Regions from separate parts of the Acerihabitans sp. TG2 genome, predicted to be linked through region 3. Evidence: riboswitches for the same ligand, from Rfam matches in the RefSeq annotation. Region 3 holds a riboswitch; each other region holds the start of a gene.
What was found. Region 3 has a riboswitch for thiamine pyrophosphate ahead of thiB (thiamine ABC transporter substrate binding subunit). Riboswitches for the same ligand answer to the same signal wherever they lie in the genome.
Positions count from the first base shown of each region.

Region 1: another riboswitch for thiamine pyrophosphate. It lies ahead of thiC (phosphomethylpyrimidine synthase ThiC); the one in region 3 lies ahead of thiB (thiamine ABC transporter substrate binding subunit).
Region 2: another riboswitch for thiamine pyrophosphate. It lies ahead of thiM (hydroxyethylthiazole kinase); the one in region 3 lies ahead of thiB (thiamine ABC transporter substrate binding subunit).

Region 1 covers NZ_JAYGJO010000041.1:15,027-25,387, forward strand. Annotated here, with positions in the region: gene thiE (thiamine phosphate synthase) at 1-336, opposite strand, end outside; gene thiC (phosphomethylpyrimidine synthase ThiC) at 333-2,255, opposite strand; TPP riboswitch at 2,359-2,472, opposite strand; gene rsd (sigma D regulator) at 2,791-3,312, opposite strand; gene nudC (NAD(+) diphosphatase) at 3,406-4,203, shown strand; gene hemE (uroporphyrinogen decarboxylase) at 4,292-5,356, shown strand; gene nfi (deoxyribonuclease V) at 5,369-6,076, shown strand; gene SJI19_RS22900 (YjaG family protein) at 6,123-6,713, shown strand; gene hupA (nucleoid-associated protein HU-alpha) at 6,903-7,175, shown strand; gene SJI19_RS22910 (DUF1481 domain-containing protein) at 7,251-7,886, shown strand; gene purD (phosphoribosylamine--glycine ligase) at 7,913-9,202, opposite strand; gene purH (bifunctional phosphoribosylaminoimidazolecarboxamide formyltransferase/IMP cyclohydrolase) at 9,218-10,361, opposite strand, start outside.
Region 2 covers NZ_JAYGJO010000001.1:7,052-17,412, reverse strand. Annotated here, with positions in the region: gene yegQ (tRNA 5-hydroxyuridine modification protein YegQ) at 1-131, shown strand, start outside; gene yegS (lipid kinase YegS) at 613-1,503, shown strand; gene fbaB (class I fructose-bisphosphate aldolase) at 1,620-2,672, opposite strand; gene SJI19_RS00085 (hypothetical protein) at 3,004-3,921, shown strand; gene thiD (bifunctional hydroxymethylpyrimidine kinase/phosphomethylpyrimidine kinase) at 3,868-4,671, opposite strand; gene thiM (hydroxyethylthiazole kinase) at 4,668-5,462, opposite strand; TPP riboswitch at 5,499-5,599, opposite strand; gene SJI19_RS00070 (hypothetical protein) at 5,644-5,814, opposite strand; gene SJI19_RS00065 (LuxR family transcriptional regulator) at 6,157-6,888, opposite strand; gene SJI19_RS00060 (GNAT family N-acetyltransferase) at 7,374-7,808, shown strand; gene SJI19_RS00055 (MFS transporter) at 7,893-9,254, opposite strand; gene SJI19_RS00050 (LysR substrate-binding domain-containing protein) at 9,385-10,278, shown strand.
Region 3 covers NZ_JAYGJO010000028.1:54,134-64,494, forward strand. Annotated here, with positions in the region: gene SJI19_RS20200 (DNA polymerase II) at 1-1,049, opposite strand, end outside; gene SJI19_RS20205 (DedA family protein) at 1,253-2,020, shown strand; gene SJI19_RS20210 (S8 family serine peptidase) at 2,009-3,427, opposite strand; gene thiQ (thiamine ABC transporter ATP-binding protein ThiQ) at 4,214-4,918, opposite strand; gene thiP (thiamine/thiamine pyrophosphate ABC transporter permease ThiP) at 4,902-6,491, opposite strand; gene thiB (thiamine ABC transporter substrate binding subunit) at 6,488-7,468, opposite strand; TPP riboswitch at 7,511-7,628, opposite strand; gene SJI19_RS20230 (Rpn family recombination-promoting nuclease/putative transposase) at 7,990-8,907, opposite strand; gene leuD (3-isopropylmalate dehydratase small subunit) at 9,674-10,276, opposite strand; gene leuC (3-isopropylmalate dehydratase large subunit) at 10,290-10,361, opposite strand, start outside.

The DNA of each region.
Region 1 (10,361 bases), on a different contig from region 3:
GTGAGTAGACAAACCCAGCCGCAAACCGGCACGCTGAATGGCCGCCAGATCTGCTGTATCCAGATCTTCTTGACCCAAATGAACGCCATAAGCGCCATATTGGATCGCCAGCCGCCAGTAATCGTTAATAAAAACCCGCGCCTGATAGCGCTGGCCTAATAGGATGGCGGCTTCAATTTCCGGTATTACCACATCCTCTGGTTGATCTTTAATGCGCAACTGTAAAGTGTGTACACCGGCGTCGAGTAAACGAACAATCCACGCGACGGAATCCACCACCGGATACAGCCCCAGCTTGGACACTGTGGGCGCAAAAGGGGTGTTGCTCACGATCATTTGGCGCTCCCCAAATCATCAGGCGAGAGATACAGCTCACCGCCCTTGGCTCGGAATGTCGACGACATGCTTTCCATGCCACTTTGGCGCACGGCGATAGCTTGGGCGGCGGCATAATCTCGTACTTCCTGAGAAATTTTCATCGAGCAAAATTTTGGCCCACACATGGAGCAGAAGTGGGCCACTTTGCCCGATTCCTGCGGCAACGTCTCATCGTGATAGGCGCGGGCGGTGGCAGGATCCAGCGCCAGGTTGAATTGGTCTTCCCAGCGGAACTCAAAACGGGCTTTGGACATGGCGTTGTCGCGGATCTGCGCGCCAGGATGTCCTTTTGCCAGGTCCGCCGCGTGGGCCGCAATTTTATAAGTAATCAGTCCCTGTTTCACATCCTCTTTATTGGGCAAACCCAAATGTTCCTTGGGCGTGACATAACACAGCATGGCACAGCCGAACCAGCCAATCAGCGCGGCACCAATGCCTGAGGTAAAGTGATCATATCCCGGTGCAATGTCGGTGGTTAGTGGCCCTAAGGTATAAAAAGGCGCTTCGTGGCAATGTTCAAGCTGCTCGGTCATATTGCGGCGGATCATGTGCATAGGGACATGGCCGGGGCCTTCAATCATCACCTGCACGTCATACTCCCAGGCGATTTTGGTCAGTTCGCCCAGCGTGTAAAGCTCGGCAAACTGCGCTTCGTCGTTGGCGTCCTGTATGGAACCGGGACGCAAGCCATCACCCAGTGATAACGCTACGTCATAGGCTGCGCAAATTTCACAGATATCCCGAAAGTGTTCATACAGGAAGCTCTCCTGATGGTGAGATAAACACCATTTCGCCATTATCGACCCCCCGCGCGATACGATACCGGTTAGGCGCTTGGCAGTCATAGGGACGTAGCGCAGCAGCACGCCAGCGTGGATGGTAAAATAATCCACTCCCTGTTCTGCTTGTTCGAGCAGGGTGTCGCGAAAGCATTCCCAATCCAGGTTTTCCGCGACACCGTTGACCTTTTCCAGCGCCTGATAGATTGGCACTGTGCCAATCGGCACCGGACTGTTGCGCAGGATCCACTCGCGGGTCTCATGGATATAACGGCCGGTGGAAAGGTCCATCACGGTATCCGCGCCCCAGCGCGTCGACCACACCAATTTCTCCACCTCCTCCTCGATGGATGAACTCACCGCCGAGTTGCCAATATTGGCGTTAACCTTGACCAGGAAGTTACGGCCGATGATCATCGGTTCCGATTCGGGATGATTAATATTGGCCGGAATGATGGCTCGTCCCTCGGCCACTTCCCGCCGGACAAATTCCGGCGTGATATTATCCGGTAAATGGGCGCCAAAACGTTGACCAGCATGTTGTTGCAACAATACGTCGCCACGAATTCGCTCGCGGCCCATATTTTCCCGCAAAGCAATAAATTCCATTTCAGGCGTGATGATACCAGCACGAGCGTAATGCATTTGTGTCACGCAGCGACCCGGCTTAGCACGCCGCGGGGTATGATTGGGCGTGAAGCGGACTTCGTCCAGCCCGTCGTCCGCGCGACGTTCCCCGCTGTAACGCGAACTTAAACCACCCAGTATTTCACTGTCTTGTCGTTGTTCTATCCATTGGGAACGCAGGCGGCGTAGCCCAACACGCACATCAATGTCCACTTCGGGATCACCATAAGGGCCGGCAGTATCGTATACCGGTATCGCCTCATTTTCTTCGTAACGTTGGGTAGCGTGGTGTGCGCCGATAAGGCTGGGACTAAGCTGAATTTCACGCATCGGCACCTGGATATCGGTGCGGGAGCCCTGCAGGTAGATACGGCGTGAATTGGGGAAAACCTCGCCTTGCAGACGATTGATAAAATCCAGGGCTAATGCACGCTGTTCGCGGCGTGATGGAGGGGTATTAGATGAAGACATAGCAATTCCTTTCAATCAATATAAGGGAAAATTGCTTGTCTGGAGCGCTACGGGAGTAATAAAAATATGCAGGTAAACCGACCGAAATACAGTGGACCACCGGCAGTGGATTACTCTTGTTCCCTTCGCAGGTATTAACCCGATCAGGTTCCGCGGATCCCGAATTAACGGTCTCAGCCTGGCGTAATTTACGCGCTAGGCACTCCGACAAGATAAACATACCCGTCATCTTTCAAGCTGCAGGTGCGTTGGCAGCGCGCATTCACCCGAATCACTTACCGGAGTAAGCTCATCGGGGTTCATTTGCTAGCCGCCTGCCTGCAACTCGAAATCTTTAGGGTATTACCCGTCATCTTTCAAGCTGCAGGTGCGTTGGCAGCGCGCATTCACCCGAATCACTTACCTGAGTAAGCTCATCGGGGTTCATTTGCTAGCCGCCTGCCTGCAACTCGAAATCTTTAGGGTATCCCGGCTTAAATATCACCGGTTACAACACTCATTCTACTGCAATTCAACCAACGTGGCTGACGTTCTATCACGCAGTGCGCGATGGTTTGGCATCGTTTGCCGCCGACATGCCGGCTAAATATTCCGCTTTGTACTCCAGCGCCTGTTGGATCAGTTTATCTTCTAGCGCAAAGCGGTTGGCCAATGCCTCACCTACTCCGGAAAGCGCCGTCTGAAACTCCAGGTAATTATCATGATCAATAGCCGTTTCCAACTGGCTATCATAAAATGCCATAATCAACATGGTGTTTGCCTGTAGCGCCGGATAGAGCTGGGTGCTGATGACGCGTTTTGTATCACTGTTATCGTCAGCGTTTTGTACGATGCGATCGTAAATATGAAAATGGCCTGCGGATAGATAATCCACCAGTTTATGGCAAAAGTCATCCAGTGCAGCTTCATTCAGTAGGGTATGCTTTTCTTTATTAGGCTTGAGGCCGATCAGATGATAATACGCTACCAGTAATCCTCTACGGTCGAGTATCCACTGATCGATAAGTTCATTACTGCCGCCAACGCGTTGAGCCAGAATGTCCAGCTGGTTTAGCATGATTGACTCCGTTGTTATGAAAGTAACGCCGCGTTACTGATCAATTAAAGCTAAATTCTAGATTGCCAGTGAATAAGGGGTAGTGCAACTAAAATGGAACAACAGCTCAAGGGAAACGAAAACGGCTGGTGGGTCGTCAGCCAAGCAGGGAAATTGTGGTTACCTGGGGGTGAACTGCCTTTTGGCAATGCGTCGTCTTGGTCTTTGCAGGGTCTGCCGGCAGCCTTAATCGGCGAATGGGAGGGCGAGCCTGTCTGGCTGGTGCGTCATGCCATGGCACGGGAGATGGGGTCGGTACGACAAATCATTGATAGAGACGCAGGTCTGTTCCAACTGGTGGGAAAAGGTATTCAGTTGGCGGAATTCTACCGTGCCCACCATTTCTGTGGTTACTGTGGCGGCATCACGCGCAGCAGTAAAACCGAGTGGGCCTGTTTATGTGATCACTGCCATGAGCGTTATTATCCTCAGATTGCACCTTGCATCATCGTGGCGATCCGGCGCGGTGATGACATTTTGTTGGCGCAACATACCCGCCATCGCGGTGGTATCTATACTGTACTCGCCGGCTTTGTTGAAGTGGGCGAGACCCTTGAACAGACCGTAGCCCGTGAAGTAATGGAAGAGACCTGCATAAAAGTAAAAAATGTTCGTTATGTTACGTCCCAACCCTGGCCCTTTCCGCACTCATTGATGATGGCCTTTATTGCGGAGTACGCCGAAGGCGATATTCAGCCCGATCACAATGAAATTCTCGACGCCGGCTGGTTCCGTTATGATGCACTGCCGTTATTGCCGCCACCGGGCACCGTGGCACGACGTTTGATTGAAGATACCGTCGCACGTTGTCGCGCCGATCGGGAAAATGACGACCCATATGCGATATCCTAACGCATTCGTGTTGCACGAAAGCCAACGCATCGGCAACGTGAAGTCTGATGGGTATAGCAATGATTAATGACCACCGGGGGAAACTAGCATGAAAGAGTTGAAGAACGATCGTTACCTGCGCGCTCTGATGCGTCAACCGGTTGATATGACCCCCGTATGGATGATGCGACAGGCCGGGCGTTACCTGCCAGAATATAAAGAGGTCCGTGCCCAGGCGGGGGATTTTATGACGTTATGCAAAAACGCCGAGTTGGCCTGTGAAGTCACGTTACAACCACTGCGGCGCTATGCCCTTGATGCTGCGATCCTTTTTTCAGATATCCTGACAATCCCCGACGCCATGGGATTGGGATTGTACTTTGAGCAAGGAGAAGGACCCCGGTTTTCCCGCCCCATCATCAGTAAAGCCGATGTGCTCAAATTGCCAATACCGGATCCGGAACAGGAGCTGGGTTATGTGATGAATGCAGTGCGGACCATTCGGCAAAATCTGCGCGGTGAGGTGCCGTTGATTGGTTTTTCCGGTAGCCCCTGGACGTTGGCGACGTATATGGTGGAAGGTGGCAGCACTAAAGTTTTCACTAAAATTAAACAGCTTATGTACACCGATCCAGATACGCTGCATCTGCTGCTTGATAAATTAGCCAAAAGCGTCACGCTCTATCTTAATGGGCAAATTCGCGCTGGCGCACAGGCGGTAATGATTTTTGATACCTGGGGCGGTGTCTTGACCGGCAGTGCCTATCGTGAATTCTCCCTCGATTATATGCAAAATATCATTGGTGGTCTGCAGCGGGAAAATGAGGGGCGCCGGGTACCCATTACCTTATTTACCAAGGGTGGCGGCCAGTGGTTGGAAGACCTGGCGCAGAGTGGCTGCGACGCTTTAGGACTGGACTGGAGCACCGACATCCATAAGGCGCGTGAACGCGTCGGTGATAAAGTGGCACTGCAGGGAAATATGGACCCCTCGGTATTGTATGCGGCCCCAGAGCGTATTGAGCAGGAAGTGGCGGCAATACTGGATGGGTTTGGCCCGGGGAATGGCCATGTTTGCAATTTGGGACACGGTATTCATCAGGATGTGCCGCCTGAACATGCGGGTGTTTTTGTTGATGCGGTACATCGTTTGTCGCGCGCCTACCATCGTTAGGAGGCCGGGATGATGGACATGGCCAAACTGCGTGCGGAACAAATCGCTACCGCCGGGAAGATTATCCGTCATGACGCCTATGATTTCAGCTCCCCGGCAATCATTGCCGGCGCCGATGTCGGCTTTGAGCAAGGCGGAGACGTCACCCGGGCCGCTATCGTCCTACTGCGCTTCCCCACGCTGGATCTGCTTGAATATCGGATTGCGCGGGTGCAAACCTCCATGCCCTATATCCCCGGATTCCTTTCGTTCCGAGAATATCCAGCGTTGTTGGCGGCGTGGGCGCAATTGACCCAACAACCGGATCTGGTGTTGGTCGACGGCCACGGCATTTCCCATCCCCGCCGCCTGGGTGTCGCCAGTCATTTCGGCTGGCTGATTGACCTGCCGACCATCGGCGTGGCGAAAAAACGGCTATGCGGTCGCGTTGAACCGCTAAGTGATACCGTTGGCGCCAAAGCGCCGCTAATGGATAAAGACGAACAGCTTGCCTGGGTGTGGCGCAGCAAAATTCGCTGTAATCCCCTGTTTGTCTCCACCGGACATCGGATAAGCGCTAACAGCGCACTGTATTGGGTTCAGCAGTGTATGCGAGGGTACCGTTTGCCTGAACCGACTCGCTGGGCGGATGCGGTCGCGTCTAATCGTGCGGCGTTTCAGCGCTGGCAGCGAGGTCACAATGAGGCGGACTTTTTACCCTCCGGTAGGGGAACTGACTAAATTCAGGTACACTGCGACGCAGTTTAGGAGTAATTGAGATAGCGCGATGTTACGTAACCCGATACATTTACGGCTGGAAAAGCAGGAACCTTGGCAGCATGTCGTTTTTATGGCTTCGCTGTGCGAGCGTATGTATCCAAATTATCAGCTGTTTTGTTTGCAGACTGGCTTTGGCGACCCGGCAATCTATCGTCGGATTCTCGATCTGGTCTGGGAGACACAGATTGTTAAAGATGCTAAGGTCAATTTCGATTTACAATTGGAAAAGCTGGAAGAATGCATTCCCGCTGCAGATGATTACGATTTTTACGGCGTATACCCTGCAATTGATGCCTGTGTCGCGTTGAGTGAACTCTTGCACTCACACCTCAGCGGTGAAACGCTCGAGCATGTTATCACCGTTAGCGAGACATCCATTCGTACCGTCGCCATGTTGGAAATGACCGAGGCGGAGCGGGAAATGACGGAAGAAGAGCTAAATGCACTGCCTTCCATTGAGCAAGAATGGGATGTCCAATGGGAAATTTTCCGCCTGTTGGCCGCCTGTGAAAAACGCGACATAGATTTGATAAAAGGTCTACGCGCGGACTTGCGTGAAGCCGGAATTAGCAATATTGGGATAAATTTACAGCAATAAGGCAGTAAAACGTGATTTAAGACCTGTTTTGCCATGTCTTACTACTTCACATCTGCACCCCGTCTGGACTACATTTGGGGGGGCATAAAAAAAGTGGCTATCGGTGCGTGTTTGCAGGAGAAAGCCTATGCCGGCATCTCCGTCGTACCCGATGCTTAGCAAGCGATAAACACACTGTAAGGATAACATATGAACAAGACTCAACTGATTGATGTAATTGCTGACAAAGCCGACCTTTCGAAAGCGCAGGCGAAGTCGGCTCTGGAATCCACTTTAGCGGCAATTACCGAGTCTCTTAAAGAGGGTGATGCAGTGCAATTAGTTGGTTTCGGCACTTTCAAAATCAATCATCGTAACGAACGCACCGGTCGTAATCCCCAAACCGGTAAAGAAATCAAAATTGCAGCGGCCAATGTGCCGGCATTTGTTTCTGGCAAGGCATTGAAAGACGCTGTTAAGTAATACAGTGTGTTGGTGAAAAAAATAACTATAGGGGCTTTTATGCCCCTTTTGTCAACGTGCCGCTACGGTTTGCTCATGTTAACGGCAGTAATGCTGGCGGCATGCAGTTCACACACCAAGGCACCTCCCTCATTTACCGCTAGCGGTTATATTGCCGATCGCGGAGCAGTCCGATTATGGCGTAAAGACGACCAGGCGCGCCAAGCCACCACTATTATCAGCGTCTTTAGCCCGTATAAGGGCGATAACACGGTTGTCACCCGTTACGAATTCCTTGAGGACGACGTGCGTCAGATTAACCAGACACAAAGTGGTGTTCATCCACAAACCGTGCAAATTCGTTTTGACGCACAGGGTAATACCAGCTTTATGCAGCGTCTGCGAACTGACCAGCGGGAAAGTCTCACCACGGACGCGTTGGCGCTTTATCAGTTTGAGGCGAAACGCATTCTGGATACCAGCCAAACCCTGCGGGCCGGTAAGGTTATCTTAATCCAGGGACAGTGGCAGCACGGTGTACTGACTACCTGCCAAGGCAATGTGGTTGCGCCTGATTTCGACCGGCGCGCGCGAGCATGGCTTGCAGCGCGGGCGAAACATTCAACCGGCCAGCTCGGTGTGGCCTGGCTGGAGGCACCGGAAGGGGTCCAATTATTATTGGTTGCCAATGAAAACTTCTGCCATTGGCAACCAAAAAAACAGGGAATGTAGCGGTACAACCTGACGCTTCCCCCGGATTAACGTTGGTTTTCTCGATCGATGGCTCGATAGCCAATATCCGATCGGCAGAAACTGTCGCGCCAACCAATGGACTGTGCAGCCCGATAGGCTCTGGCTTGGGCATCCGCCACCGTTTGTCCTAACGCGGTAACACACAGCACTCGTCCACCTTGCGTCACCACCTTTCCATCTTCAAGCGCTGTGCCGGCATGGAAGACTTTCTCTCCCTCTACTTCGCTTTCGGGTAGGCCATGTATGACATCTCCCGTACGATAATCATCCGGGTAACCGCCCGCAGCCAAGACTACGCCCAGCGCAGGCCGCTCGTCCCAGATTGAATGTTCGCGATCGAGTTGACCTTCGGTCGCTGCCAGACACAGTGCAACCAAATCTGATTGCATGCGCAGCATTATCGGCTGGGTTTCAGGGTCGCCGAAGCGACAATTAAATTCGATCACTTTTGGCTGCCCTTGGGGATCAATCATGAGTCCGGCATACAAAAAACCCGTATAAGTATTGCCTTCGGATGCCATGCCCCGCACGGTCGGCCAAATAACCTGTTCCATAATGCGCTGATGAATGTCATCGGTGACCACCGGCGCGGGAGAGTATGCACCCATCCCCCCGGTATTGGGGCCGGTATCAGCATCGCCAACGCGTTTGTGATCTTGGCTGGTGGCCATAGGCAACACGTGTTCACCGTCAACCATCACGATAAAACTGGCTTCTTCGCCTGCCAAAAATTCTTCTACCACAATACGGTGTCCCGCATCGCCGAAAGCATTTCCGGCCAGCATATCCTCAATGGCGGTCTCCGCCTCCGCCAGCGTCATAGCGACGATTACTCCTTTGCCGGCCGCCAGCCCGTCCGCTTTAATCACGATCGGTGCACCTTTATGACGCACATAGGCTAGTGCCGGTTCGATGTCGGTAAAGTTACCGTATTCCGCGCTGGGGATATGATGGCGCGCCAGGAAATCCTTGGTAAAAGCCTTAGACCCTTCCAACTGAGCCGCAGCCTTGGACGGGCCGAAAACCCGCAGACCTGCTAAGCGGAAAGCGTCCACAATGCCCAGTACCAATGGTGCCTCTGGCCCGACGATCGTCAGGTCAATAGCATGGCTTTGGGCAAAAGCCACTAACGCCGGGATATCGGTAGCGCCGATGGCGACATTTTTAAGCCGAGCTTCAAGTGCTGTGCCGGCATTGCCGGGTGCAACGTAAACCTGCTCCGCCAATGGAGATTGGGCGGCCTTCCAGGCCAGGGCATGCTCACGACCGCCGTTACCGATAATCAATATGTTCATACAAGGCTCCTGGGTTTAATGGCGGAAATGGCGCATGTCGGTGAATATCATTGCAATACCATGCTCATTGGCTGCGGCGATAACTTCATCGTCGCGAATGGAGCCGCCGGGTTGAATAACGCAACTGATCCCTACCGCTGCTGCCGCGTCAATGCCGTCACGGAAGGGGAAAAACGCATCAGAAGCCATGGCCGACCCGCGGACCTCCAATCCTTCATCTGCCGCTTTAATCCCGGCTATTTTAGCCGAATAAACCCGGCTCATCTGCCCAGCACCGATACCAATGGTCATATTGTCACGGGCATAAACGATAGCATTCGATTTGACGAACTTAGCCACCTTCCAGCAAAACAGTGCATCGCGTAACTCGCTCGCGCTAGGCTGACGCGTGGTAACGATGCGCAGATCCCCTTCACCTACCATGCCGAGATCCCGTTCTTGCACCAACAGCCCACCGTTTACTCGTTTGAAGTCCAGGCTAGGCACGCGGGACTGCCAGACGCCGCTGCACAGTACACGAACGTTCTGTTTGGCGGCCAGTGTGGCCAGAGCATCGTCGGAAACGGACGGCGCGATAATCACTTCCACAAACTGGCGGCTGATAATCGCTTTAGCGGTGGCGGCGTCTAAGGGCCGGTTGAAGGCAATGATGCCGCCGAAGGCCGATGTAGGATCGGTTTTATAGGCACGTTCGTAGGCCTCAAGCAGCGTGTCGCCGGTAGCAACACCGCATGGGTTGGCATGTTTGACAATCACGCAAGCGGGTTCAGCAAATTCCTTGACGCACTCCAACGCGGCATCAGTATCAGCAATATTGTTGTAGGACAACGCTTTGCCCTGCAATTGACGTGCGGTGGCGACCGAGGCCTCGTTAAGGGTTTCCTCTATATAGAATGCCGCCAACTGATGGCTGTTCTCACCGTAACGCATATCCTGCTTTTTAATGAAATTCAGATTCAGCGTGCGCGGGAACCGGCCCGCCGGCTCGGTGCTGTCGCCGTGATATGCCGGTACCTGGCTGCCGAAATAGTTGGCAATCATGCTGTCATAGGCTGCGGTATGCTCGAACGCGCTGATAGCCAGGTCGAAGCGGGTCTCCAACGTCAACGAGCCGCTGTTGCGATCCATCTCGTCAAGCACCCGCTGATAGTCAGTACTG
Region 2 (10,361 bases), on a different contig from region 3:
CTGGCGACGGTCATACGGTTTATTTACCGATCCCTGACGCCCTTGAGCTTAAATTTGCCCTGCTAATGCGTAACCTATCGGGCACCACCACCCGCAACCCTCACAGTAAAACCGCTACACCCGCCCTATAAAAGCTGGCAAGAGCCGAGGACAGCCAACGCACCTGCGGCGCGAAGTATGCCGGGTATACCCTAAATAATTCGTGTTGCAGGAAGGCGGCAACGCAGTGAACCCCAGGAGCTTACATCGGTAAGTGACTGGGGTGAACGAGAACAGCCAACGCACCTGCGGCGCGAAGTATGCCGGGTATAAGCTGGAAATTAGAATCGGGTCACACTCCTTCGCCAGCCCAAAGCGTATCATGTTGGTGCTGAATCAAAATGCAAAACAATGACCCAGCTTGACCATGTACCACCTCTTTCGCCAGCTCATCCTCCCTTGAGCTGGCTTTTTATTGTGCATTATTTGGCTGGCCGCGGCTTATACACGATACGATCTGGTATCTTGGCCATTTCTCGACTAGAGTTTATGGCTATTAATCGGTGGGCGGGGAGAGATCAAACCTGCTTATTACTGCAAGGGTTGCTATTAATGAAATCAACCAGGTCGGGACTGCCAGCGTCGTTGCTGATTATCAATGGCAAAAATGCGGGCAATGAGTCGGTTAGGCTTGCGGTACATCAACAGCGGGAAGCCGGTTATCCAATCGAGGTGCGGGTCACCTGGGAACATGGCGATGCACGACGCTACGTCCTGGAGGCGGTGGAACTACAGGTTGATACGGTGATTGCTGGCGGCGGCGATGGCACCATCAACGAGATTGCTGGCGTGTTGACGCAACTGCCGGCGGCGCAACGCCCATGCCTGGGGATACTGCCGCTGGGCACTGCCAACGATTTTGCGCTTAGCGCGGCCATTCCGTCAGAGTTGGACAAGGCGCTACTGCTGGCAATCATGGGCAAACCGGTCGACATTGATATTGCCCAAGTTAATCACGACCGCTTTTTTATTAATATGGCCACGGGGGGATTTGGCACCCGAATTACCACCGAAACCCCCGACAAACTCAAATCAGCCTTGGGTGGGGTCTCTTATTTTATTCATGGCTTACTGCGTATGGATACGCTTAAAGCGGATAGCTGCGACATTCGTGGGCCGGATTTTCACTGGGCGGATGAGGCTCTGGTCATTGGCATAGGTAATGGCCGACAGGCCGGTGGCGGACAGGAGTTATGTCCAGATGCCTTCATTAACGACGGTTTATTGCAACTGCGGATTTACGCCTCACAAGAGTTGCTACCGATTTTACTCAATAGCCTGACCCGGGATGAACAAAACGCCCATATTGTCACCGCCTCTCTACCTTGGCTTGACATAGTGTCACCCCATGAGGTGACCTTCAACCTTGACGGGGAACCTCTAACAGGCAAAAAGTTTCATATCCAGGTGTTACCGGCGGCGCTTACCTGTCGTTTACCGCCGATGTGTCCACTGCTAAAGTGAATGCCTCCGCTGGCATGGGCACGGCAAGCACTAGGTTAAGGCGTCCCCCGCTGAACGTCGTCGGACGTTCCGGCCTACACGCTGTGTGGCAGGGCAACAGCGGGGTATTGTGCTGATCAAGCGACGGTAATGGACTTATCCAAATAGACATCCTGTACCGCGTTAATCAGAGCCACGCCCTCTTTCATCGGGCGTTTAAACGCTTTACGCCCCATGATCACGCCCATACCGCCGGCACGCTTATTAATCACGGCGGTACGAACGGATTCTGCCAGATCTGTCGCCCCTAAAGATGCACCACCGGAATTGATAAGCCCAGCGCGGCCCATATAACAGTTGGCCAATTGATAACGGACAAGATCGATGGGGTTTTCCGACGTCAGGTCGGTATACACACGTTCATCGGTATAGCCAAAATTAATCGCTTTATAACCGCCGTTATTCTCGGCCAGTTTTTGTTTTACGATATCGGCACCAATGGTGACGGCCAGTTGATTCGCCTGTCCGGTTAAATCGGCGCTGGCATGATAATCCACCCCATCCTTTTTAAAGGCGGAATTACGCAAATAGGCCCATAGTACCGTGACCAATCCTAACTCATGGGCGCGATCGAACGCGGCAGAGACCTCTTCGATTTGCCGGCGCGATTGCTCTGAGCCAAAATAGATAGTCGCGCCTATCGCTACCGCACCAAGATCAAAAGCCTGATCGACGGTGGCATAAAGGGTTTGATCATGCTGGGTGGGGTAACTCAGTGTCTCGTTATGGTTAATTTTGACCAAAAAGGGAATGCGATGGGCATAACGCCGAGATACCGCTGCCAGGACGCCATAAGTGGATGCGACGCAATTACAGCCAGCCTCTATCGCCAGTTCAACAATATTTTTTGGATCAAAATACTGGGGATTGGCGGCAAAGGACGCCCCGGCTGAATGCTCGACGCCTTGATCTACGGGTAAAATGGAAAGATATCCGGTACCCGCAAGGCGTCCGGTATTAAACAATGTTTGCATGTTACGCAACACCACCGGTGAACGCGCGCTATCGATCATAACTCGATCGACATAATCGCTACCAGGCAAGCACAAATGTTCTGCGGGAATGGTGGTGCAGTGGTGTTCCAACAACGTTGCGGCGTCTTTACCCAACAGTGATGAAATAGTGGTCATAATTATAGCCTCCATGAATGGATACTAGGCAATACCTCGCACTTCTGGCCAGTGACGCTGTGGCGCTTACGAATAATGGCGAGATATAACCTTAGGTGCGGCATAAAACTGTCGACCGGTGAAAAAGGAAATGTCACGACGCGGGGCATTTTCCTGAGTGAGCAGTCCAATCGTAGTTCCTAATGCCACACTCCGCCACGGCTAGGCCAGTATTTTTTTACCGTTGAGGATTTGATCTCCCGCACAGAATTGGCAGTAAGCAAAGGGTCAAACAAGAACTTGTATAACAACTTAGGGTAAGCTATAGGTCATGTTGCCGGTTCAGGACGTCATAATGCACGCTTTTTTACCCCCCCAGCCCAGCCCGCAGACGCTTTACTACAGCGCCGGAGAAACACATCCGTTGTCGACACTGGATGAAAAGAAACTCTGCACCATGGTCGGGGATATGAAAGTCACCGACAGTGACAAAGAACATTACATTACCGGTTGGATGGGCTCCGACAGCGTGGTGGTCATTCATAACTATCACGAAAAACGCGGAACCTCTAATGGGTTTGTGCTCACCAAAGAGAACCAATATCGCCTTAGCGTACAGTCGATTGCTTTTCGCATCCCAAAGCTTATCCTGTGGCTCTCGTTTCACCGCAAGCCCCGCACCATGACGCTTATCACCTACAATACACTGGGTGAGCTGGTCAGCCCGCTGATTCAATATCGCAATATGACCGATAAACCGATGATGCGACAGTTGGAACTCGATTGGCAGGGGCTGAACGATTATATCGGCATGGCCTGCTGGCAACTGGAAAACGATACGCCGCTATGGAACCAAATTCAGCAAGCCATCACCCCCACTGCACTGGCTCGTTGGCTTGACGCCCCGCCGTTTAGCGATAAAAGGTTGCACAAGGACGGTGAATACGAAGGCTTCTGGGCCAGCAATGTTTTTATCAGTCGCTGCCTCAGCCCGTTTCCCGCCCTGCAGTTATCATGGCGCGACGAGGAAAACCAGATACAACCGGGTTATATTTATACCGCATTGCCGGAAAAACGCGGCGCCCCGCTGCAGCCTTCGCTACGTATTCGGCCACAGCGGGCCGAAACCAGCTATTTACTTAACGCCTTCGATGCGCAGCATTTGCAAAACGCGCTCGCGCTGCTGAGCTTCGCCAAAGGCGTATTATTGGGCATGTCACCACCACTGGTGGAAATGATGGACCGGCCCGATGCCCTGACCAACCTGTAGCTCATCAGCATGCAGTAACGCCTGTTGCAACCAGTTTTTAGCCGCCTGTAGCGTTTGCGCCCAGTCGTCGTGCTGCGGGCGCAGCGCCGCCAGCGCGGCGGATAACGTACATCCCGTGCCATGGGTGTGGTGAGTATTGACCCGGATAGCATCGACCCGGACCGCGTCTGTGGCGGTGATCAACCAATCTGGGCTATGTTCCCCATCCAAGTGGCCCCCTTTCATCACCACCGCCCGGCAACCCAACGCAAGTAACGCCCGCCCTTGCTCGCACATTTCCCGCTCGTCGGTGGCCAGACGGCAACCCAACAGTGCTGCCGCTTCATGCAGATTGGGGGTAATAATGGACGCGAGCGGCAATAGCAGTTCACGCACCGCGCCAATAGCGTCCGGTGCCAATAAAAAGTCCCCGCTTTTCGCCACCATGACGGTATCCAGTACCACGTATGGAATGGGGTACTGCCGCAGTTTTTCCGCAACGACCCGCACAATATCCGCCTGACCCAGCATGCCAATCTTAGCGCTGTCAATACGCACGTCGCTCAGTACAGAATCCATCTGCTCGCTCACAAACGCCGGGGGGATGGGGTAAATGGCCTGGACGCCGCAGGTATTTTGCGCCACCAGGGCGGTGATAACCGACGTAGCATAACCGCCTAGGGCCGAGAAGGTCTTTATATCCGCCTGAATGCCCGCCCCGCCACTGGGATCAGTACCGGCAATACTGAGTAGGTTGATCTGGCGTTTCATTGTAAATCCTCGCGGCTCATGGCGTATAAGTGGTCAAGAAAGCCCACCGCAAAGCTACCGGGCCCCGACGACGCCGAGGCGGTTAAGCGACCGGCGCGGGCCATAACCCGACAGGCTGCCGCCACATGCTGCAGCCGATCTCCCGGCAGGGCGCAAAAAGCCGCTACCACCGCCGATAATGCGCAGCCGGTGCCGGTAACCCGGGTCATCAACGGATCGCCATCGTCCACGGACCATACCCGCGCACCGTCGGTGATAAAATCCACCCGGCCGGTGATGGCCACCAGCGTGCCATACTCTCTGGCCAGCCGTTCAGCGGCCGGCAACGCGCGAAACGAATCATCGGCACTATCCACGCCACGGCCCAGGCTAGGCTCACCGGCCAGAGCCAGAATTTCGGACGCATTCGCGCGAATGGCGGCGGGTTTCAACGATAAAATAGACACAGCGAACGCTGTGCGATAATCCAACGCCCCCACCGCCACTGGGTCCAGTACCCAAGGAACGCCAGCCTGATTGGCGCCGAGTATGGCAGCCATCATCGCCTCGGCGCGCCTGTGGCTCAGCGTACCTATATTGATTAGCACAGCATCCGCCATAGTGCTGAACTGCGCAGCCTCGCGTGGTTCAATCACCATCGCCGGTGCGGCGCCGAGGGCCAGAAGGGTATTGGCGGTAAATTCCTGGACCACATCATTGGTCAAGCAATGAACCAATGGCGCGCGCTGACGCAGCGCTTCGAGAGAGGTGAGCGCAGTTAAGCCAGGTAATTCAATCGGTAGAATGGTCATATTGCTCCCAGCCAACGGTGGGAACACGGACCCGGTAGAGAGAGACCGCGACTTCCCTACGCTGGCATTATCCAGATCAGGTAATACGGGTAAAATCTCAGTCCTACGCGCTGCGGCGGACACCCCGAGTCATGTAAAACGATTATCCGGTCAGCCGCGCAAAAGGTCAATAACCGGTGTGTCAGGGATGAATGAGCATTCGGCCAACGCAGTCGTCGAATGTTACCTGCGCGCCGGGCATGCCAGTAGGTGTGAGCAGCCAGCGTGAAGCCTCACCACCCGGTCGGGTAAAACCTGCCTGAGCCAAGGCGTCAAGTCGACCCGCCATCCAATGGTCATTATTAAACAACAACGTTATTTTCCATGCCGGTTCACCGCTGCATTTAACAACTTTGTTATTTATTATCTCTTCTATAATTTCATTATAATTAGGCTGAGCAGAAAATACGGGCCATGATAGAGGCAATAATAAACAGCACAAAATAAATTTATACATAACTGCCTTACTCAATATCGTTTAATCTATAGAGTAGAATAGCACTAAATTTTACACGCAGACCCACATCATACTAAACCCTGATTAAACCACAGAGAATATCCTGAATAATCGTCCAACAAAGATTGACTAAAACACGACCAGCAACAGAATAACCCTATATTTGATATTGGCTTGGCGGTAATTATAAACGGGGTATTAACTAAATAATTTCAGTTCCATTGCACGGGTAATGGCATGTTTTGCATTGGTGACACCGAGTTTTTCGATGATATTTCTGATATGAAATTTTACCGTACCTTCGCGTATTGCCAGAATAGTGGCCACCTCACCATAGGTTTTACCGACGCTAGCCCAAAATAACACCTCTTTTTCGCGCGGGGAAAGCTGCTGGACCACCGGCTTTTCGCCATTCAGCGGTAATAGCGGTAAGTGTGCGTTACGAAAAACCATGACTTTTTCATGGGTGTTAATCAGTAGCATTTGGAGTTTTTCACTATTTTGTTCTACCAAACGATAAAAATCTGCACTCCCATTCCGGCAACTGATGCTGAATGTTGCTAAATTGTTATCCCCGTCATGAAGTATAAATGTATAACCGCTGTCCAGACAATATTGTTTTGACAACCGAAAAAAACTATGATGCCGAATAATCGATGGGTTATCAGGCCACAAAAAAGGCGAAACTTTGCGGCTGGCAATAAGCACCACGGGATCAATTTTTTGATAACCGTAGCTGCGGTATTGGTTCAACCAACTGGTGGGATAGTCGGATATAATCGAAATAGGAAAACTATCCGATTTATTCATCATAAAGTAAGAAAAACAGAACGCGTTGCTGGTTTTTAATAGTCTTATTAGGTAAAACTTGATTTCTCTTTTTATCAATTGGATAAAAAATTCCTGGTTATCGTCTAAAGGTTTGTCCATAAAAGATGCCTACCATATTAACTATCACTCATCATTGATTACCCATAGCGGATAATTAAAAAGCTGACTTTAATTTCTAGGGAGATTTTGGATAATATAAGAGGCTTGCTATGGATGCAACCTCTAACAGGTCTATCAATTATCTTAACACTCATTAAGCGTTTATAACCTCTGGTGTTCAGGGTGTATCAAGGCGTCAAAAAACAGTGGAGCTTAGCTAAACCAGTGATGCTGTTGAACAAACACGGCCTACGTACCCGAGGCTTAAAACCTGATAGGCATGCGCTGGTTGCCGTTCAGGGGCCATATCGCGGGAAGGGTGTTGACCTCCTGGCTGGGTTTTATTATTGACTCTAACAATGCCATGATAAATTATTTTTCATATAATTATCGTGGAGTTAATGGTGATGTTGGCTAATAATATTAGCTACCAGGTTTTGCGTTACAGGTAGCTAATGATAAGGAATACTATGTCAGGGGCGAATATCGTGATTCGTGACTATCATGAAGCGGATCGACCATTTTTGCGCACGCTATTCCTATCCTCACGAAAACAAGGATGGCCTTGGCTGGATCCAAGGCACTGGCAACTTGAGGATTTTGATAGTGCCACATTTGACGAAAAAATCTTGGTGGCCAAAGTGCACGGCCATATTGCCGGTTTTGCGTCGCTATGGCTGCCGGACAGTTTTTTGCACAATCTGTTTGTCGATCCGGACTACCAGCGCCAGGGTGTCGCCAGCGCACTTCTGGCGGCGTGTTATCCCTTATGTCGCACCACCCTGGCATTAAAATGCCTGAGGGAAAACCTAGGGGCACAGCAATTCTACCTGCACCATGGGTGGAAAATCATCTCGTCGGGGCGCGGGGAGAATGGAAAGTATTATCTGATGCATAAAACCAATCCGCTGACATGTTGACCGTCGGGCCGGAATATTTTTGATCACATCCGGCATGGTAAACTGCGGCCGGATCGGTGTAATGGCTGCATCCAGCGCAAAAGGCTACACAGTCTGGTCATACTCCTCCGCCAGCAGCGCGCCCAGCAGCGACAGACCCAACAAGGTGCTAAAACCATAATAGAAGCCACTGATCCCCTGGTAGGCGCTGAGTATGGACACCAGCACTGCGAGGGCAATGGCGCCGGCGGTGTATTGTGCGGTCACCATCAGGCCGCTTGCCGCACCTTGCAACGCTTCAGGTACCTCGGTCATGCCGACCACGAATGTCGCGGTATATACCATCCCGTGGCCTACGCCGCTGAGTAATAATCCGGCAGTGAAACTTGCCCAACCGGTCTGCCCGGTTAACGATATGGTCATCAACCATAAGCCAGCAGCCCCAACGATAAAACCGCCACGCAGCACGTTAAGCGGCGCGATTAAACGGAACAATTTACCCGCAACACCATTACCGGCAATAATCATCAGGGTCAACGGAATAAACATGAATGCGGTCCGCATGGCGCTATAGCCATAATGCCCCTGCAGCAGCATAGTCAATAAAAACAGTTCGCTGCCCAGACTAGCCATATACAAAATGCTGGCAATACTGCCCCGATGCAGCGAGGTCAAACGCCGCAGTTCCCTTACCACCAGCGGTCGATTACCGTATTTTTCGCCAAGTAAAAAACACAGGCTGGCTATCGCGCTAACGCCAAGCCAGCGATGGGTTTCAATATGGTTAAGCCCATGGTCGGCCAACGACATCATCGCCATCACCATGCTCACCACGCTGAGCGTTGCGAGTAATGATGGCAGTAGTGGTATGTTCTGGCTCGGTGACAGGGGAATAACGCCATGAAAACTGCGACGCGCGGACCACAGACAAAACCACCCCAGAGGGAGATTGATTAAAAAGACCAACCGCCAGCTGAGCTGGATAAAAAGGCCGCCCAATACGACTCCGGCAACTAATCCCGCAGCACCCACTGCACTCCATACGGTTAACGCCGTTACCCTGTCCCGCTCCAGCCGATAATAATGGGAGATCAACGCGATAATCGCAGGTTGTAACAGGGCGGCGCCTAACCCCTGCAATCCGCGCGCGGCCACCAGGACCGACGCGCCGGTACTCATACCGCCCAATAGCGATGCCAAGCTGAACAACGTCATGGCGAGAATAAAAATTTTTCTGGCGCCAAACGCATCGCAGAGTCGGCCGCCCATCAGCAAAAAACCGGCGAACATCACCCCATAGGCTGATACCACCCATTGCACATGTGAACCGGTCAATTGCATGCTTCGCGCGATCTCCGGCAGAGCCACATAGATAACGGAATAATCCAACGCGATAACAAATTGTGCCAACGACAGTGCCACTAACGGTGAATTTTTTTTTCCCAGATCCAAAAAACACGTTGCCATACTGCTTTCCTAGATAAAAGGTATATAGATGAATTGTATTCATTACAAAGATGACGTTTAATGAGCTTATCGCTTTTATTATGGCTAATTCAAAGTCATTGATTTCATCAATAGATGAGATAAATTCATCATGAGACCAACCCGTTTACCCCCATTGGGCACACTGCGGGTGTTCAACGCCGTGGCCACGCATCGTAGCTTTAAGTTGGCAGCCGAGGACATTGGCGTCACGGCCACCGCCGTCAGCCATCAGATTCGCCTGTTGGAACACACTCTGGAAACCACGCTCTGCCATCGCAATGTCAAAGGCGTATTGTTGACCTCAGCCGGAGAAACCCTCTTTCACACGACACAGCGCCTATTTAGCGATCTACGAGATACGGTGGATAAAATCCACGCACTCAACACACCACCGGCATTCACTATCACCACCACCTCCAATTTTCTTACCCACTGGCTAGTACCGCGTTTGGCACACCTGAAAGCGACTTGGCCGAGCATGGATTTACGCCTGCATACCAGTGTTGATCGGGTGGATTTATCGCAAAAAACGGTGGATGCCGCGATTCGTTACCGTGAAACGCCGGAGGCGGCGTTAGCCTGCACCTTACTGTATGAGGATCGTTTTACGTTGGTTGCCAGCCCTTCGTTAGCCATCAAACGACTAGACGATCTCACGTCAGTCACACTGTTTCACGTGGATAACCGACATGTGCCCTCTTGCGCGCCCAGTTGGCAAAACTGGCGTGATCGCATCGGACCTGCCACGCTCAACATTGAGGCTGGTCTGCATTTCAACGATGAAACCCATGCCCTTCAGGCGACGATTGCCGGTCTGGGCGTGGCGGTTGTCAGCAAACTATTGGCGCAGGATTTTATTCGACAAGGGGTGTTAACCGCCCCCTTTGATCACACGCTCACCGGCGCAAATTACTATTTTGTCACATTGCCGGAACTCGCGGAGCGCGAGGATATTGCTAACCTAAGGAACTGGTTATTGGGTGAAATGGATATAGCACGCTAGAGTAAAACAGACTGACCTCATTTAGTGATGCAAACGCGCATGTTAATATCAGTAGTGGTTGGTGGCACAGGTTGCGCATGAAA
Region 3 (10,361 bases):
CGAAGATTGTAGCGGGCTAACGCTGGCCGGTCCTCGCGGTACAGGCGGTCAATTTCGTCCATGCGCTGGTAAGGTGTTGCGATATCCTTACCCTCTTTGAGCAAGGTTTGCGCGACGTTTTCCAGGCTAAAGGAGGAAAATTGCCAAAAAGCCGACTTCAATGCCTCAATACCGTCGATAATCAGCCGCCCGGCGGCGTTGGCAAAATAGTAACCGGCCTTGGCCCCATGTTCACGCCATTCCAATGTACCACCATCACGCCCGAGCAGCAGCGGCAACTGGTAACGCTCGGCATGTTTTTGCAAGATACGTAAATCGAACTGCACCAGATTCCACCCGATAATAGCATCGGGATCCCACTCGGTGAACCATTGGTTCAGGCGTTGAATCAGCAGCGCACGGGTGGCAACATATTCCACATTCTGCTGTTCGAACGGCCGATCTTCGTCGGCGGGGATGATAATATCTGATGGTGCAGGCGGCTCGCCCAGCATGTACACCTGCCGCTGGCCACATCCTTGCAGGCCAATACAATAGAGCTCGCCAAAGCGGTTGGTTTCAATATCCAGTGACACCAGTTTCAGTTTGGGACGGTAGTACATATCCGGTTTAAGACGCGCGTCGGTAATGCTATTTTGATCGCAGGTTTGGCCGCTAAACCATACCGGGGCGGTAATAAATCTTTCCATCAAATAACGTTCGGGTGGGCGGATATCGGCTTCATAAAGCGGAATGCCGGCAGTTTTCAAGCTTTTTTCCAGTCGCCCCAGGTCACGATAATGCCGACAATAAACGCCTAGCACCGGCCGGTGATGAAAGTCGCGCAGATCCAGTGATCGCAGGCTACAGCCTTTTATTGCCAGCAATAATGGCTGTGCGCGCTCCCGGTATTCCGCCGGCATAAAGGCGATGGCGGGTTGTGGCGACAGGGTGATTTTTTGTGCGCCCGCGTCGGTCGCCAGCCAGAAGTCGATGACAATGCCATTAGGGGTGTCCCGCCAATGGCGGGTCAGGACAAAACCTTGACGTGGCGGCGATAGGTCTAGCATAGCGTTTGAATATCCACGAACACATACACTGTCGACGGCTAAAGCATAAGTATGATTATTTATACAGTTATTGTCCAGCGGCGCCTATCGGGCGCTTATCAGGGTGTGGTTACGCCCTTCGGCAAATCTGTATACAATTGATGGGTTGACCCAGTGGCTATATACCCTGACAATCCGGCCTCTTCGATTACCCAGGGAGGGTTATGAACGCGTTATTTGAACATTGGGTAACCCAATCCTTGGCTTTTTCGCTGATCGCTGTTTTTCTGGTGGCGTTTTTAGAGTCACTGGCCTTGGTTGGGCTTTTGTTGCCCGGCACGGTAATGATGGCGAGCTTGGGGGCGCTGATCGGTCACGGAACGATGGGATTCTATCCCGCCTGGGGGGTTGGGGTGATCGGCTGCATTATCGGCGATTGGATGTCTTATTTTATCGGCCATGGTTTTAAAAAACCGTTGAGAAAGTGGTCGTTTTTAAACAAATATCGCACCTTGCTTGATAAGACTGAGTACGCGCTGCATCGACACAGTGTGCTCACCATTTTGATTGGCCGGTTTGTTGGCCCGACCCGGCCGCTGATACCGATGGCTGCTGGGATGCTAGATTTACCGCCTCTGCGATTCGCTGTGCCTAATATCATCGGTTGCATAACCTGGCCACCGGTTTATTTTTTGCCGGGTATCCTGGCAGGTGTGGCCATCAACATTCCCGACGGTGAGCATAGCGGCCAATTCCGCTGGCTGTTGCTGACCGTAGCCCTGTTAATCTGGTTGACCCTGTGGTTTTCCTGGCGCTGGTGGCGCACGGGCAGACGTTCACCCGATCGCCTGGCGCGCTGGTTACCACTGTCAATGTTGCGCGGGTTGACAATACTGACGCTGTTTGCTGCTATGGTGGCGTTGATAACAGTATTGCACCACCCGCTGATGCCGATATACGCCAGCCAATTCTGGCAAGTGCTACGCTTCTAAGCGCTCGGGTAAGGAAAACATCGCATAAATGGCCCGGCCAAGATCCGGCTGGGTACCCATCAGTGCGGAGTTATTCTCTTTTAATATCGTTCCATTACTGGTAAGGATCAGCCTTAATTGCTGTGGCGAGAGCGACTTGTTATAGGCGATGGCGATGCTCGACAGACATGCCACTGCCCCGGCAACGATGGCGGTAGCGGCAGCAGTGCCGGAATAATTGTTGATATACCACGCGTTAGGTTGATTAAATAACGTAGCCTGGCCATAAGACGTGGTGACGACCGATGTCCCCCAACTGGCGTTGTCCACGCGGGATCCAAAGTTGCTGAAAGGAAGCCGTAAGCCGGTGCGCGGATCCAGTGCCCCGACGATGATCGCGCCCGAATCTCGTTGGCTCCGATCAAATTTGCCTTTTAATGCTGGATGGTCGAGGCTGACGCCGCCGTGGCCTGCGGACTGGATAACATGGATACCCTTATCCGTTAACATAGAGATGATATCAAACCAGGCTGATTCAAATTCCACCGGTAAATAAGCCGGTGTGTCGCTGTAGGCCATTTTCACACCCAGGTGCTGCATCCCGATTTGGATGATATCTCCCGGTTTGAGCCGATGGTAGAGATGATACAGATTTTGTACACCCTGACTGGCGTATCCCAGCATGGCAGCGGGAGTGATACCGACAATGCCCCGCCCGATACTCTGGCCAGCCATGATGCCCACCGTGGCACTATTATCGCCGCCTATCTTGGTGTTGCCTTCAACCAGCGACCGTTTGTGGGGCAGGTTAATATGGTCGGTAAACCAGGCATCTAATTCATTGGTGATAAGAGTCACGTTTTCGCCTCTTCCACCGCGATATGCCAGGCCGGCGGTACCGTCTATTCCACCGAGTTTATAACCGGTTGATACATGCTTCGCCGGCCAGAGGTAGTGCTGCATAGGCTGATAATTTGCCAGGGATAGGGTAGTCGTATCATGACCGGTCGTGGGTTTGGTGTACGCTGGTTCGAACGATAGGCTGTCCTGGTTACCGCCGCGTAATGATATGGGGTCGCTCGCGGGATAGACTAACTCAACGGTATTAGTCAACGCGATGGCCAGCAGGATTTCATTGATATAATTTTCGGCGTTTACATTTTCATTAAAAAAACTCACCATAAAATAACGATCCAGCCCGTGTCGATGACTGGATTCTCTGGTGACGCTATCCTCAAGCGTGGTGGTAGTATCAAATAACGGCTTAACTCCCAAGGTTTCGTAGGTGAGTTTTAACTCATGTTCAATGCGTTGAGCTTCGGCAAAGTAATATGTGTTACTGCTTTTTCGCAATTGAAATACTATATAGGTGTATTTCACCCCACGCCGTGCATAAAAATCGATTTTTTTGTGACTTTTAAGGTTCATTGTTTAAATTCTCCAGAAGTCGTTAACTTCAAATAAAAAATATGCAACATACTTAATATCAGTTTATGTTTTATTCACTATTAAGAACGCATGGTCTTCATTTATGTAACAACAGCGGATTGGATCGCTTCGTTACGATGTAAGCAATAGTGGGGCGGTAAGATTTGCATCATTTTTATCTTTTTTGAAACAACCATTAGCCTTCAAACATGAGCTAGGGCATCCGGCGTCACATGATTCGCCACCGATGGCAGACGTGTCATCCCCGTTATATTTCATGTTGCTGGTACGTAGCCCTCCTATAACATAAATTATTAAGGGCCAACTGGGCGGCCATTTTTCACGCTACAGAGCTGAATGATACGTTCGGACTCACCTGGACAAGATCCTGGGTTATCTGGTCTGCCGCCTAACCATGGTATGAAATATGTGCACATGTTCCCTTTGTTGTTCAACGCTATTATGTACGAGGATTTCCCTGGTGTGGATATCGTCGACTGGGTCTACCTTGAAAATGGTGTAATGATTTATATAATATTTTTATATTTCTTATATGAAATTATCAACATGCATGGACAGTAAAATGCTTATTTTTAGTATGTGTGAGAATAATGATAATCACAATATCTCCTTATTTTTATGTATTTACCATACTTAAAAATATAAAACCAGTAAATTGCTTTGAATGATATTCCAAAAAAAGCAATTCACATTAGTGGGATTAATGGTCTCTTTATTGGGATTATTTGATTGCGCCGGTTATTTTTTGGGTAACCGGTATCGGGGCTACATTCGTGTGGGAATGCCTAATATGGCCGCCTCGGGCGTTTCGCCGGTTACCAGGCAACGAGTCGGTCCGTCATAATATATTCGGCCGTCCACCACTAGTAGGGTGCGCGGCGCGATGCGCGCGGCATCATCGAGGTTGTGTGAAACCATCAACAAGGTTAATTGTCGCTGGTCGCACACCTCGGCGACCTGCTGGAGCATGTCATTACGCAGTGCCGGGTCCAGGGCGGAAAAGGGCTCATCCAATAGCAAAATGGGCTGTCGGCGCACCAGGCATCTGGCCAGCGCCACTCGCTGGCGTTGGCCACCGGAAAGCTGGCTGGGTAGACGGGTTAAATATTCCACCACACCTACCTGTTCTGTCACCCGTCGCAGCGCCGCACGTTGGTCTGGGGTCAGTTTTAAATTAGGATGCAATCCCAGCCCGATGTTTTGCTCAACCGTCAGATGGGCGAAGAGATTATTTTCCTGAAATAGCATTGAGACCGGCCGCCGGGCCGGTGGTGTTGCACTATGATCCACGCCGTTGAGGTATATGCTTCCGCTGTGCAGCGGTAGAAAACCGGCGATCAGGCTGAGCAGAGTACTTTTGCCCGCGCCGCTGGGACCGAGAATCGCCACTTTTTCACCCGCAGCGACACTCAGTTCGAAACGCATCGGCAGATGTTGGTACAAATACGTCAGCTTAGTCAGTTTTATCATGCGGCCCCGACAGTTTTTCGATGAGGGTAAAGAGTAAGAAGCACAGTATCAAAAGAAATAGAGCAGTAACCGCGCCATCCTGACTGTGATATGACCCGATCTGCTGATACAAATACCAAGGTAAGGTACGGAAATGCTCATTGCCAAACAGTGCCACCACGCCAAAATCGCCCACGGACAGCACACTGGCGAACGCCATGGCCCGGCCAATGGATAAACGCAACGCCTGCCATTCCACCCAGCGCAGCCGTGAAAGGCCGTGGATATCTAGTGACAGGCATAAGCGATTGTAACGCTCCGCCATATCGAGCATCGGTGTTTCGAGAATTTTCAGAGCATAAGGTATGGCCATCAACGCATTGGTCAATATCACCAATGCGTAAGGAGAGCGGGGTAACCCAACGGTTTTGTTGGCAATCAGAAAAAAACCCGTCGCCAGCACAATGCCCGGCATTGCCAGGATCAGCATGCCGCTTAAGTCCAGCAATTGTGCCGCCCATTCACGGTGGCGCAACCGCAGTTCGCGGCTGCTCCACAGCAGCATCAGGGTAAACACCACACACAGCAGCCCAGCGCCAATGGCAATGCGCAAAGATGTCAGCAGCGCTGACCATAATGCGCTCTGGGACAGGACCCGGACCAACCCTTGGTTTATCCCGCCGGTAATGACCGCCAGCAAGGGTGGTATCAGCAATAACATCGCCAGCAAGATAACCACTGCATCGATAACTCTGCGTAACCGACTATCCTGCGGATCACGCCAGCGAGTTAACTGCGTGGCACCTACCTGAAACGTTCGTGTCAGGCGCTGGCTTAGCAACACCAACCCCAGGCAGCAGACCATTTGAACCAGCGCAAGAATGGCCGCCCGCGCGGGATCGTAGTCATAGCTCAGCGCCTGGTAAATCGCCAACTCAATGGTGGTGGCCCGTGGCCCTCCGCCTAACGAGAGTACAGTAGCAAAACTGGCGAAACACAGCATAAAGATCAGCGCGGCCGCCGGAAAAAGTTGGCGGCGCAGGTATGGCCATTCCAAAATCCGGAAAAAAGCCCACCCGCTAATGTCCAACTGCGCGGCCAACTGCCGCTGCTCCACCGGAATGCTGTCTAACGCTTGTAATAACAAACGGGTGGCCAGGGGCAGATTAAAAAATACATGGGCTAACAAGATACCTTGCAGACCATAAGGAGAAAAACCATAAGGGATGTGCACCCAGGCACAAAGCTGTGCCAACCAGCCCTGACGGCCATAGACGCTGAGAATACCAAACACCGCAACCAGCACTGGCAATACTAATGTCATGGCGCAAAAACGCAGTAGTAGCCGCCGGCCGGGAAATCGCCGGCGAAACAGCGCCCGGGCCAGCAATAGCGCAGGCATAACCGATAGTAGCGCTGATAACAGCGCTTGCCAAAAAGTAAAACGGAGTACATGCCACAAATAACTGTCGGACCACCACAACCGCCAATGCTGCGCCGGGGCATTAAGCCATAACGCACCGACGGCGGCGAGGGCGATAGCGGTTAAGACTAATGCGGCCAGCAACCCAGGCCATAACCAGCGTGCAATCATTGGCTTACTGAACGTAACCACTCCTGGGTCCAGGCGGCGCGGTGTGCCGCCACATCGTCGGGACTGAAGGTCAGGGTTTTGGCGGGTAAGGCGTCAAATCCGGCGGGAAGCGTGGTTTTAATCACCGGATACATCCAATTTCCTGTGGGAATAGTCTGCTGAAAGGCCGGTGAAACGATAAAATGCATAAACTGTTGCGCCAGCTCGGGGTGTTTGCTGGCGGCCAACTGACCAGCGACCTCAACCTGCAGGTATTGTCCTTCGCTAAAGGCAGCGGCCGCATAGTTGTCTTTTTTCTCCTCAACGATGTGGTATGCCGGCGAGGTGGTATAGCTCAGGACCATATCCGCTTCTCCTTTGAGAAACAGACCGTAAGCTTCACTCCATCCTTTAGGTACCGTGACGGTTTTTTTCGCTAATCGCTGCCATGCCTGTGCTGCATCATCGCCATAGACTTTTTTCACCCATAACATCAAGCCCAAACCGGGCGTGCTGGTCCGCGGATCCTCATAAATAATTTTAAGCGGTACCGGGCCGTCTATTAGATCATGCAGACTTTTCGGCGGGTTTTTCAGGCGATTTTTATCGTAAACGAAGGCAAAATAACCGTAGTCAAACGGCAGAAAGGTGGCATTGTGCCAGCCATCCGGCAGGTTTAATCCGGTGGTATCTACGTGATGCTCGACGAATAAATGCGTATCTTGGGCGGCTTTAAGTAAATTATTATCTAACCCCAGCACTACATCGGCATCGCTGTTTTTGCCTTCGATGCGCAAGCGATTTAACAACGCCACACCGTCTTCCTGCACGACATATTTCAGCTCGCAGCCACATTGTTTTTCGAACGCGGTTTTTACCGCCGGTCCGGGGCCCCACTCCGATGCGAAGGAATCATAGGTTAGTACCGTAAGGACAGGTTTAGCCAGCGCCGGAGCGGCGGCCAGCAGTAACAGACAAGGAAACCATTTTTTTAACACTTTGCGCTCCTGAAAAAAAAGGTGGCAAAGGTTTTTGAGGCGATGAGGCACACTCTCAAATCCCTTCGCCGGTATTAACCGGATCAGGTTCGACGGGTTTACTCTCAGCGATCATCTGGCGTCGTACCGTGCAAGATGTTTCGCACCCCGTTGAGAACAGAAGCAATTGTAATGGTTTTATGTTTGGCTTGCCAACAATACCCGGCTTATTGCGTCTTTCGGGGGTACGAACCCGGCGGATTTAACATCAAACCATGCCAAGGTGTTCATGCCACCATTAAGTGGATGGCAGCGTTATTCTCTTGGAGTATGTTGCATCAGCTGAAGGATATCGCTGTGGGGGGTAACATAGTGGTGACAATAAATCACCGTAATAAACAGCATCAGTGATGTGAAGCAAAAACCAGGATGTGGCCATAGTTGTAAACGTAATGCTGAGTTTTGGTCTCTTCCACCCGCCAGTGGCGTGAGCTGACCGCTTTTTTGCTGCAATGGTGTGGTGCAACATGATCGGTATTGGCTTATGCGGCAGGTTCTGTCAGGGCATCAAGCTCTGCGCTGCTCAAACCGGTGGTCAGTTCAATGGTTGCACGCTCCAGACCTATCGCCAGCATATTACGGGCGATGTTTCTACACCCTGCACTGAGTCCTTCTTGGCGGCCTTCTTGCAGTCCTATCTTGTGTCCTTTTTGTTCCAGTTGTTCTGCAATGGTCATCATTTCCTCCTTGTAATGGGGTGTTTTTTTTCCCAGATTACGGAAAAAAGCGTCCGAGTCAAGGGTATTTGCCTCCTGCGCCAGATAGTGCAGCAGGCATATCATCTGCTCTTTACTGGGCTGGGTTAATTCAAGCAGAAAGGCGATATCGCGCAAGCGGAGGTTAATATCCCGCTCGCGGATGTGTTTTTGCACATATTCGAGCAATGCCACTTTGCGGTGGGTTTTGATCTCCGCGTCAGGGACCACGGTGATGTCCACCAGAGGGAACGCCTGGCGGTACAATTCTTCCGCCATGGCGGGATCGTCAAAGCCGTCCAACCAGCGGGTGCTATAAGGATAAGGGCTCTGAACCCCATGGTAAAATACCATCGGTATGACGAGCGGCAGCTTTTTATTGCCCTGCTCAATATGCAACTGCATGGCAAGTAAGCTGTAGCGCAGCAGACGAAACGCCATCAGCGCATCGGCACTGGACTGGTGCTCGATCAGGCAATAGATGTAACCCGGTCCGGCGGTGGTCTGCAGGCGATAAAGCATATCGCAGTAATACGGGCGCATATCATCTTCAATAAAACTGGTGGAGGTGATGGCCAATGTGCTGAGATCGCATTTTTCCCGCAGCGCCGGCGGCAAATGTATGTGCAAAAAATCGCTCGCGACGCTGACATCGCTAAAGAATTTTTTGAACAACGAATCATGAGGTGTGGGGATAGTTTTCATGGGCGCACTATAAAAGCGCCCACCTCGACAAAATATAAACACCTCCCGGGCTGGGTAGATCACTGATTAAATTTACGCGCAGTCTCACAGTTTACTGAAACGCTCCCGGGTTTTTCAGTCCGAGCCCGAACTAACCACACACCAATAAAAGTTCGAAATAAACAGCGCATTTAATTGATTTAATTTATTTAATTATTAAATGAATGATAGGGTACAGAGGTACAGAGGTACAGAGGTACAGAGGTACAGAGGTACAGAGGTACAGAGGTACAGAGGTACAGAGGTACAGAGGTACAGAGGTACAGAAGTACAGAGGTACAGAGGTACAGAAATATTGAAAAATTTAAGTATGTAGGTGTTTAGGTATTAATCTTTCAGTCCTAGTCCTAGTCCTAGTCCTAGTCCTAGTCCTAGTTTAGGTTTAGGTTTAGGTTTAGGTTTAGGTTTAGGTTTAGGTTTAGGTTTTGACCTTGGGCCGGCATAAAGCGCGCTGATGGCACGGCAACCGACCGGATGAGCCGCCGGGAGCGGCGAAAGCAAAGGGCCGCGCCGGGAGCGCGTCCCGTGCGGTCCATAGGGTGGTCGCCGGGACGGAAGGCACCGCAACGCGGCGCGTGATCTGCCGAAAACCCGGGAGTCGAGAGGGCCGGGCTAGCGGTCCTCTCGTCGCTTGCCCGCACCGGGCTAACGACACCACCACTGCTCGCGGCAAGAGAAAGCCCCTCGGGCTAACGACACCACCGCCTGCGGTACTCTCTCTTATCCCTTAATGCAAAAACGCCGGCTGCTTGGCCTCATAACCCGCAATTGCCTCATCATGCTGCAGCGTCAGGCCGATACTATCCAGGCCGTTAATCATGCAGTGCTTGCGAAACGCGTCAATTTCAAATGAATAAACCTGTTCGCCGGCAATCACCTGCTGGCGTTCTAAATCCACCGTAAAGCACGCGCCTTCCTGGCCGGCGACCAGGGTGAATAAGGTATCCACTTGTTCCGCCGACAGGGCGATGGGCAGCAATTGACTATTAAAACTATTGCCATAAAAAATATCAGCGAAACTGGGGGCGATCACAACCTGGAAGCCATAATCCGCCAGCGCCCAAGGTGCGTGCTCTCGAGAAGAGCCGCAGCCGAAATTTTCCCGCGCTAACAAAATGCTGGCACCACGATAGCGTGGTTGATTAAGCACAAAATCCGGATTAGGTCGCTGGCCGGCATCGTCCAGAAAGCGCCAATCGTTAAACAAGTGCTGGCCAAATCCGGTGCGGGTTACTTTCTGCAAAAACTGTTTGGGGATAATAGCATCGGTGTCCACGTTTGCGGCGTCTAACGGTACCACCAGCCCGGTATGTTGCGTAAATTTTGCCATGTTGCTGTTTCCCTTAATGTAAATCACGGATATCGGCAAAACGGCCAGTCACCGCCGCCGCCGCCGCCATGGCCGGACTGACCAA